Regions from separate parts of the Streptomyces sp. NPDC028722 genome, predicted to be linked through region 2. Evidence: riboswitches for the same ligand, from Rfam matches in the RefSeq annotation. Region 2 holds a riboswitch; each other region holds the start of a gene.
The links. Region 2 has a riboswitch for cobalamin ahead of AB0F03_RS18020 (CbtB-domain containing protein). Riboswitches for the same ligand answer to the same signal wherever they lie in the genome.
Positions count from the first base shown of each region.

Region 1: another riboswitch for cobalamin. It lies ahead of AB0F03_RS13100 (HoxN/HupN/NixA family nickel/cobalt transporter); the one in region 2 lies ahead of AB0F03_RS18020 (CbtB-domain containing protein).
Region 3: another riboswitch for cobalamin. It lies ahead of AB0F03_RS23070 (cobalamin biosynthesis protein); the one in region 2 lies ahead of AB0F03_RS18020 (CbtB-domain containing protein).

Region 1 is NZ_JBEZWU010000006.1:352,497-355,760, forward strand. It holds gene AB0F03_RS13095 (nucleoside hydrolase) at 1-57, shown strand, start outside; gene AB0F03_RS13100 (HoxN/HupN/NixA family nickel/cobalt transporter) at 65-1,150, opposite strand; cobalamin riboswitch at 1,178-1,363, opposite strand; gene AB0F03_RS13105 (metalloregulator ArsR/SmtB family transcription factor) at 1,442-1,792, shown strand; gene AB0F03_RS13110 (glycoside hydrolase family 13 protein) at 1,873-3,264, shown strand, end outside.
Region 2 is NZ_JBEZWU010000010.1:86,760-90,023, reverse strand. It holds gene AB0F03_RS18025 (hypothetical protein) at 1-1,117, shown strand, start outside; cobalamin riboswitch at 1,222-1,358, shown strand; gene AB0F03_RS18020 (CbtB-domain containing protein) at 1,394-1,615, shown strand; gene AB0F03_RS18015 (CbtA family protein) at 1,636-2,388, shown strand; gene AB0F03_RS18010 (histidine phosphatase family protein) at 2,531-3,112, opposite strand; gene meaB (methylmalonyl Co-A mutase-associated GTPase MeaB) at 3,218-3,264, opposite strand, start outside.
Region 3 is NZ_JBEZWU010000015.1:137,028-140,291, reverse strand. It holds gene AB0F03_RS23080 (inorganic phosphate transporter) at 1-511, shown strand, start outside; gene AB0F03_RS23075 (hypothetical protein) at 547-774, shown strand; cobalamin riboswitch at 907-1,049, shown strand; gene AB0F03_RS23070 (cobalamin biosynthesis protein) at 1,162-2,106, shown strand; gene AB0F03_RS23065 (cobyric acid synthase) at 2,103-3,264, shown strand, end outside.

The DNA.
Region 1 (3,264 bases), on a different contig from region 2:
CTGGAGGTGGACGTGGACCGGTACGTGCGGCTGTACCTGGAGACCGTCGGCCGCTAGGCCCTGTCTAGTCGGCGGTGGCCGGTACCCGTTCCGACCAGCGCTCCTCCACCCTGGCGAAGCGCCAGTACGTCAGCGCCGCCGCCCAGACGACGACGAACAGGCCGACGATGAGGTAGCCGACGTTGTCCAGGTCGAGGCCGGCGACCCAGCCGGTCAGGTCGTCGTGCAGGCCGAACTTCTCGTGCAGGACGCCGACCAGTTCGATGGTGCCGATGAAGAAGGCGACGGCGATGGACAGGCCGGTGATGGCGAGGTTGTAGAACACCTTGCGGACGGGGTTGGAGAACGCCCACTGGTAGGCGAAGTTCATGAACGTGCCGTCGAGGGTGTCGAACAGGCTCATCCCGGCGGCGAAGAGCAGCGGCAGGCACAGGACCGCGTACCAGGGCAGGCCGGCCGCCGCGCCCGAGCCGGCCATCACCATCAGCGTGACCTCGGTGGCCGTGTCGAAGCCGAGGCCGAAGAGGAAGCCGAGCGGGTACATCTGGCCCGGCCGGGTCACGGACTTGGTGAGGCGGCCGAGGAGCCGGTTCATGAAGCCGCGCGAGTCCAGGTGCTGTTCTAGCTCCTTCTCGTCGTACGCCCCGGCGCGCATGGCGCGGAACACCCGGAGGATGCCCACCAGCGCGAACAGGTTCAGGGCCGCGATGAGGTAGAGGAACGTGCCGGAGATCGTGGTCCCGAGGACGCCGAGCACCTGGTGGGTGCTGGATCCCTCGTTCATGACCTTCCCGGCGAGGGAGGTGCCGCCCGCGATGAGCAGCGCCAGCAGGACGACGACGCTGGAGTGGCCGAGCGCGAACCAGAAGCCCACCGACACGGGCCGCTTGCCGTCGGCCATCAGCTTGCGGGTCGTGTTGTCGATGGCGGCGATGTGGTCGGCGTCGAAGGCGTGCCGCATGCCGAGGGTGTAGGCGGTGACGCCGAGTCCGACGCCGAAGACGTCGGTGCCCACCCGGTAGTGCCGGGGGGCGACGAGGAGGAAGAGGATCCCGAAGGCGACGACGTGCAGGGCGACTATCACCGCCATCAGCCCCGCCGTCTTGACGGTGTCCTCACGTCGCCAGCGGAAAGACGCGGCGTCGGTCATCAGGTTCACGCTCCAGCACCTCGTGGATCACTTCGTGAGTGCCGTGGCCGGTCTCCTGGCTTACAGGTCCGCGTCCGCCGTTCCTGCCTTCCCGGTCGCGTACGACCAGTGGCCCGGCGGTTGCCGGACGGAACGGGAACTCCCTGATCACAGTGGCGAGGGCCGCGTCGATCTTGCATCGACTTCCCGAGCACCACGGCCCGCCCACCGTAGAGGGGCGGGCGGTCGTCTGCATAGCTGCGCACCTGCGCAGGTATTCAAGATCACATCGGTGCCTGCGAGGATGGCGTCATGCATCTCGTGCCTGCCGACCGAGCCGACCGTCGCACCATCGACGGTCACCGGGTGTGCGAGGCGATCGCCGCCATCGGCGACGCGGATCACCTGCGCACCTGGGCCGGCCGTTTCTCCCTCCTGGCCGACGCCAACCGGCTCGCGCTGCTGCTCGCCCTGCACCGCACCGGTCCGCTCGCCGTCTCCGACCTCGCGATCGCCACCGGCATGAACGACCCCGCCGTCTCCCAGGCGCTGCGGCTGCTGCGGGCGGCCGGGGTCGTGGCGGGGGAGAAGGAGGGACGGGTGGTGCGCTACCGGGTGGTGGACGCGCAGGTGCGCGGCCTGCTGGAGCACTGCGCCCCCTGACCGGCCGCGAAAAAGGTTCCCTTTCCGGGCAAGGTGGACAGATACAGAGTCCGTACCGTCGTCCGTCCATGGGAGCCCGCATGGCAGACCTCTCGTCCAGGAACCCCGACTGGTGGCGGCAGGCCGTCATCTACCAGGTCTATCCGCGCAGCTTCGCGGACGCCGACGGCGACGGCCTGGGCGACCTGAGGGGCATCACCGAGCGCCTGAACCACCTGGCGACGCTCGGTGTGGACGCTCTGTGGCTGAGCCCCTTCTACCCCTCCGAACTCGCGGACGGCGGCTACGACGTCGCCGACCACCGGGACGTCGACCCGCGCCTGGGCACCCTGGACGACTTCGGCGCCCTGGTCGCCGAGGCGCACCGGCTCGGCCTGAAGGTCGTCGTCGACCTCGTCCCCAACCACACCTCCGACCGGCACCCCTGGTTCCAGGAGGCGCTGCGCACCGCCCCCGGCTCCGCCGCCCGCGACCGCTACGTCTTCCGGGCGGGCCGCGGCGCGCACGGCGAACTCCCGCCCACCGACTGGCAGTCGCTGTTCGGCGGCAGCGCGTGGCGGCGGGTGCCCGACGGCGAGTGGTACCTGCATCTCTTCGCCCCCGAACAGCCCGACCTCAACTGGGACAACGAGGAGGTCCGCGCCGACTTCCGCACCACCCTGCGGTTCTGGTCCGACCGGGGGGTCGACGGGTTCCGGGTCGACGTCGCCCACGGCCTGGTCAAGGACCTCACCGAGCCGCTGCGGGACGTCGGCGACGTCGGCGCGTCCGGCGAGGAGGCCCTGCTGGTGGTCCCGCCCGGCAGCCACCCGTACTGGGACCGCGACGAGGTCCACGAGATCTACCGCGACTGGCGCAAGGTCTTCGACGCCTACAGCCCGCCGCGCACCGCCGTCGCCGAGGCCTGGGTGCCGGGCGCCCGCCGCGCCCTGTACGCCCGCCCCGACGAACTCGGCCAGGCGTTCAACTTCGAGTACCTGGGGGCGCCGTGGGACGCGGAGGAACTGCGGGACGTCATCACCGCCTCGCTGGCCACGGCCCGGGCCGTCGGTGCCTCCGCCACCTGGGTGCTGTCCAACCACGACGTCGTCCGGCACGCCTCCCGCCTCGTGCTGCCGCCCGGCACCGACCCGGCCGCCTGGCTGCTGTCCGGCGGCACGGCGCCCGCCGTCGACACGGCGGCGGGTCTCGTCCGGGCCCGGGCCGCGACCCTGCTGATGCTGGCGCTGCCCGGCTCGGCGTACCTCTACCAGGGTGAGGAACTCGGTCTGTCCGAGGTCGCCGACCTGCCCACCGAGGTGCTCCAGGACCCGATCTGGGAGCAGACCGGGCACGTCCGCAAGGGCCGCGACGGCTGCCGGGTGCCCCTGCCGTGGACGACGACCGGTCCGTCGTACGGCTTCGGGCCCGGCGCCGCCTGGCTGCCGCAGCCGGAGTCCTTCGCGGCGTACGCCGTCGAGGCGCAGGCCGGC
Region 2 (3,264 bases):
GCGGTACGAGCGGATCCGGGAACCCGGGCACGCTGCCGTGCTGCTGGAGTCGCTCGCGCTGAGCACACGCCTTCCCATCCTGCTGATGCACCCCCGGGACCAGGCGGCCTGGACCACGGCGGCCGACGCCTCGGGACAACTCGCCGGACTGGCCCAGGTCGTGACGCTCAACTACGTCACCGCGCAGGCCGTGCGCCGGGTCCACGAACAGGTGGCCGTCCCCAGCGGCGGGGCCCGGCTGGTCTGGCCCAACCTCGGCCTGGAACATCCCGCCTACTCGCGGGAGCAGATGTCCCAGCCGTCCTTCGTGAGCAGGCGGCTGATGCCGTCGCTGGCCCATCTCTCCGTCATCGCCCGGGGCAGTGACACGGCGTGGGAGCGGGCACGGCAGGCCTCGTACCGGGAGGGGGCACGCAGAGCCGCAGAGCGGCTGTCGCGCGCGCAGGCGGCCGGCGACACGACCGCCGAACTCCAGGCGCTGAAGGAACGCGCGCGGCAGCTGGAGGAGGACGCCAGGTCGTGGGAGGACATGGCCCAGAGCTGTATGGAGGACCGTGACAAGGCGCAGTCCGAGGCCACCGCCGCCGAGGCGCTGCGCCAGGACCGGGACTACTGGAAGAACCTGTACCTGGACCTGTCGCGGGGCGGGAGCGGACAGGCCGCCGAGCCGGACGTCTGGCACGGGATCCCGGTCCTGGGCCCCGACGCCGTACCGACGTTCGAGGCTCTCGCCAGGACGTCGGAGGAGCGCATCGTGTTCACGGTGCGGGCGGCGCGCGCCTGGAAGGCCTCCCAGTACCCGTATCCCGAGGAGATGACCGACCAGCTGATCGCCCTCGCGCAGGCCGCGATGGACCTGTACACCAAGCCCGGCAAGCGGCCCCGGCTCGACCAGTGGTTCTACGACCAGCACGGGCTGAGGTTCGCGAACAGCGACGAGAAGCTGAGCAAGAACAAGGACAAGCGCTACTTCACGTTCGAGGACAAGCGCCGGGACGGGCTGCCGCACATCAAGGTCCGGGACGCCGTGTCGCCCAACGAGGCCGGACGCATCTACTTCGCCCTGGATCCCGAGGGCAAGCGCCTGATCGTGAACCATGTGGGGCTGCACCTGTGACTCGCCCCGGCCGGTCGCGTCGTACGGCCGAGGGGCGTACGCCGATGCCGCGGGCGACGGCGTCCGGCCGCCCGTCCGCCGGGAGTGCGCCCTTGGCCGTACGGGCACCAGGCGGTACGGTCGGTCCGAATCGACGACGGTCGACGGAAGCCGGTGGAACTCCGGCACGGTCGCGCCACTGTATGCGAGAGCCTCCGGGTGTTCGTGAGTCAGACCCGTGGCCGTCGTCCTGTGCACCACCGAGATGGGACGCGAACTCCCAGAGGAGGTCCTGCCATGGCGCAGACCGTCGCCCGGCCGACAGCCACCATCCCTGCCGTACCGGCGAAACTGCCGCTGAAGGCCATCGCTCCGTGGGCGGTCTTCTTCGGCATTCTCATGCTCGTCCTGCTGTACTTCGTCGGCGCCGAACAGGGCGCCACCTCCGTGTTCGACGGCACGGACGTCCACGAGTGGGTGCACGACGCCCGCCATCTGCTCGGCTTCCCCTGCCACTGACGCGAGGGACGCCCCCATCCATGAACTCCGCGACGGTGAGGAACCTCCTCGTGCGGGGCATGCTCGCCGGCCTGGCCGCCGGCGTGCTCGCCCTGCTCACCGCCTACTTCCTCGGCGAGCCGAGCGTCGACAGCGCGATCGGCTTCGAGGACGCCCACTCCCACACGCACGGGGCGGAAGCCGTCTCCCGCTCCGTGCAGTCCACCGCCGGCCTCGCCACCGGCGTCCTCGTCTACGGGGTCGCGTTCGGCGGCATCGCCGCGCTCGCCTTCTGCTTCGCGCTCGGCCGCGTCGGCCGCTTCTCCCCGCGGGCGATCGCGCTGCTGCTGTCGGGCTGCGCGCTGCTCGCCGTGTACGTCGTGCCGTTCCTGAAGTACCCGGCCAACCCGCCCTCCGTCGGTGACCCCGGCACCATCGGCAGGCGGACCGGCCTGTACGTCCTGATGATGCTGCTCGGCGTGCTCCTCGCGGTCGCCGCCACCCTCCTGGGCAAGCGGCTCGCACCCCGGCTGGGCACCTGGTACGCCACCGTCGCCGCGGTGGCCGCCTTCGCCTTCATGACGGCACTGGCCTACGCCTTCCTGCCGGCCGTCAACGAGGTGCCGAAGGACTTCCCGGCCGCCCTGCTGTGGCGGTTCCGTCTCTCCGCGCTGGCCGTCCAGGCCGTCCTGTGGGCCGGTTTCGGCCTGCTCTTCGGCGAGTTCGCCCAACGGCTGCTGCACCCGGAGCCCGCACCGTCCGCCGCCGGGCGGCCGGTCGCCGCACCACACTGAACCACCACCGGACGCGAGAGGGCTTCTCGGACCCGTCCGAGGGGCCCTCTCCGCGTTCCCGACGGCGGACAGCGAACGGCGGACAGCGAACGGCGGACGGCGGACAGCGGACGGCGTCAGCGGGCGGCGTCAGCGGGCGGCGTCAGCGGCCGGACGCGGTGCCGAGCGGGTGGCCGAGCCGCAGATTCCAGCGCCCGGACCGGCCGGTGACCTCCGTCGCCGTGAGCGGCGGCACGTCCAGCCGCCAGAACGCGGCCAACGGCACGTCCAGGACGTGCACCACCACCGCGCGGACCACCTCCGGCTCCACCACGGCCACCGTCCGTCCGCCGGTGCGGCCGCACCGCTCCAGCCAGCGTCCGACGCGCTCGCACAGGTCCCGCACCGAGGCGCCGCCGTGCGGTACCGCGTCCGGATCGGCCAGCCAGCGGGCCAGCGCCGCCGGTTCGGCACCACCGACGTCCGCCAGCATCCGGCCCCGCCACCGGCCCACGTCCAGTCCGGCGAGTTCCGCCGCCTGGATGGCGTCGAGGCCGAGCGCCGACGCCGTCTCCCGGCAGCGGGTGCTGGGGGAGGTGAGGACCTGCCCGGCGGCGGGCACGTGCTCCGCCGCCGCCCCGGCCTCGGCCGCCCCCGCGCCGTCGAGCGAGTCGCCGTCGTCGAAACGGGCCCGCCGCAGGGAGGGGGTCGTCGCCGGCGCGATCAGGGTGACACGGGTCGTCACGAGGTCGGTCCTCCTGCGTCGGCCGTCCGGCGGCTGCCGCGGTACGGCACCGACGGTACGCCCGGCCAGGCTCCCTCCGGGCCGGGCCGGGCCGGGCCGGTCGGTTCAGTCCTCCGTCGGGGAAGCGGTGCGGTCCTCGAAGGTCGCGAGGA
Region 3 (3,264 bases), on a different contig from region 2:
GCCGCGCCAGGGCTTCGCCGCCCAGACCAGCGCCGCGACCGCCATCCTGGCCTCCTCCCACCTCGGCTTCTCCCTCTCCACCACCCACGTCGTCTCCGGCTCGGTGATGGGCGCCGGCCTCGGCCGCAAGGGCGGTGTGGTCCGCTGGTCCACCGCCACCCGCATGTTCATCGCCTGGGCGCTCACCCTCCCGGCCGCCGCGCTGGTCGGCGCGGGTGCCGAGTCCGTCACCGGCCTGGGTGACTGGGGCACCGCCGCCGTCGCCGTCTTCCTCGTCGCCGCCAGCGCCGCGATCTGGAAGTTCTCCCGCCGCGAGGTCGTGGACCACACCCACGTGGTCCAGGAGACCGGCGAGCCGGCCGGTGTGATCACCACCGCCATGGCCGCCGTGACCCCGCCCCCGGCCGGCCCGGTCGCCATCGACCTGGACATCGCCTTCCCACGGCAGGCCACCAGCCCGGTCCCGGCCGCCGAGCCCGCTCCCCCGGCCGCCCCGGCCGCCACCGTCTGAGCCCGGTCACCCCGGTTACCGAAGGAAGCATCCCCATGAAGATCGACTGGGCGGCTCTCGGCTCCGTCTTCGGAGTGAGCCTCGTGGCCACCGTGGGCCTGGTGTCCCTGTTCACCCTCGGCATCGCGGGCCTGCACCGGCGCGAGAAGGCCGTGGCGCAGGGCGGCACCGCCGGCCTCGCCGTCACCGGCGCCTACCTCTGCTTCGCGGCCTGCGCGGCGGCGGTGGCGTACGGCATCCACCTGGTCGTGGCCAAGGCCTGACCCGGACCCTCTCGGAGGCTCCCCCGCACCGGTCGTGCGGGGGAGCCTCCGTCCTGTTCCCACCCGTCCCGCGCGTCCCGCGGTGTGGGGATGGGCACACTCTCCCCACGCAGGTCAACGGCAAGTTGACGGCCCTTCCGGGCGCGTGGTGGACTGCCCAGGCCATCTACGGCGGCAGAAGAGGAAGCCGGTGCGAATCCGGCGCGGTCCCGCCACTGTCACCGGGGAGTCATCCCCGGGAGCCAGGAACTCTCGCCGCCGATCGACGTCGAACCAGGGCGCGGACACCCTGAGTGAGGACCTACAGCGACATGCTCGGCTGCCCATCGAGGACCCGTTCGAGGACCCGTACCCGGACCGCTTCCGTCCCCGCGGCCGGCTGAGCCGATGGGTGCCGATCGCACTTACGCGTACGGCGCCGCCGCCGGTCTCCTCGGTGACCTGCTCCTCGGCGATCCGCGCCGCGGGCATCCGGTCGCCGTGTTCGGCCGGGCGGCCGGAGCCGTGGAACGCGCCCTGTGGCACGACCACCGCGGCTGGGGTGCCCTGCACACCGCCGTGTGCGCCGGCGGCGCCGTCGCGCTGGGCGCGCTGGCCGCACGCGCCGCACGCCCCCGTCCCGCCGTCTCCGCCGCGCTGACCGCCGCCGCCACCTGGGCCGTCGTCGGCGGCACCTCGCTCGCCCGTGAGGCCCGAACCGTCGGGCGCGCGCTGGAGGCCGGGGACGTCGAAGCCGCCCGGGCCCGGCTGCCCCACCTGTGCGGCCGGGACCCGCAGGCGCTGGACGCCGACGGCATCGCCCGGGCCGTGGTCGAGTCGGTCGCCGAGAACACCTCCGACGCCGTGGTCGGCGCCCTCGTCTGGGGTGCCGTGGCCGGTGTCCCGGGGCTGCTCGGATTCCGGGCGGTCAACACCCTGGACGCGATGGTGGGCCACAGGTCGCCCCGCCACCGGCGTTACGGCTGGGCCTCCGCCCGCCTCGACGACGTCGCCGGCTGGCCCGGGGCCCGGCTCACCGCCGTACTCGCCACCCTCGCCGGGCCCGATCCGCGCGGTGCCGCGCGGGCCTGGCGGGCCGACGCCTCCCGGCATCCGAGCCCCAACGCCGGTCCCGTGGAGGCCGCGTTCGCGGGCGCCCTCGGGGTACGGCTGGGCGGGACGCTCTCCTACGGCGGCCGGGTCGAACACCGGCCCGTGCTCAACGGCGGCACCGGACGCCCGGTCCGGGTCACCGACATCGACCGGGCCGTACGGCTCTCCCGCCGCGTCGGCCTGCTCGCGCTCGGCGCCACGCTCGCCGCGCGCGGCCTGATGAAGGGACGTGCGAAGTGAACGGGGGTCTCCTCGTCGCCGGCACCACCTCCGACGCCGGCAAGAGCGTCGTGACGGCCGGGATCTGCCGCTGGCTGGTCCGCCAGGGCGTGAAGGTGGCGCCGTTCAAGGCGCAGAACATGTCCCTGAACTCGTTCGTCACCCTGGAAGGGGCGGAGATCGGACGGGCGCAGGCCATGCAGGCACAGGCCTGCCGGGTCGAGCCCACCGCGCTGATGAACCCGGTGCTGCTCAAGCCGGGCGGCGAGCAGAGCAGCCAGGTGGTGCTGCTCGGCAAGCCCGTCGGGGAGCTGAGCGCGCGCGGCTACCACGGGGGCCGCCAACAGCGCCTGCTCGGCACGGTGCTGGACTGCCTGGCCGAGTTGCGGGGCACGTATGACGCGGTGATCTGTGAGGGGGCGGGCAGTCCGGCCGAGATCAACCTGCGGCGGACGGACATCGTCAACATGGGCATCGCCCGCAACGCGCGGCTGCCCGTGCTGGTGGTGGGGGACATCGACCGCGGGGGCGTCTTCGCGTCCTTCTTCGGCACCGTCGCCCTGCTCTCCCCCGAGGACCAGGAACTGGTGGCCGGGTTCCTCGTGAACAAGTTCCGCGGTGACGTGTCGCTGCTGGAGCCGGGCCTGGACATGCTGCACGGGCTCACCGGGCGGCGGACGTACGGCGTCCTGCCCTTCCGGCACGGCCTCGGCATCGACGAGGAGGACGGGCTGAGAGTGTCCCTGCGGGGCACCGTCCGCGAGTCCTCCGTGACGCCCCCGGTCGGCGCGGACGTGCTGCGGGTCGCCGTCTGCGCGGTCCCGCTGATGTCCAACTTCACCGACGTGGACGCCCTCGCCGCCGAACCGGGCGTCGTCGTGCGCTTCGTGGACCGCCCCGAGGAACTGGCCGACGCCGATCTCGTGGTGGTCCCGGGCACGCGCGGCACCGTACGGGCGCTCCAGTGGCTGCGGGACCGCGGGCTGGCGGACGCCCTCCTGCGGCGGGCCGCCGAGGGGCGCCCCGTGCTCGGCATCTGCGGCGGCTTCCAGATGCTCGGCGAGCACATCGAGGACGAGGTCGAGTCGCGCGCCGGACACGTCCCCGGGCTCGGCCTGCTCCCCGTCCGGGTCCGCTTCGCCCGCGAGAAGACCCTCGCCCGGCCCGTCGGCGAGGCCT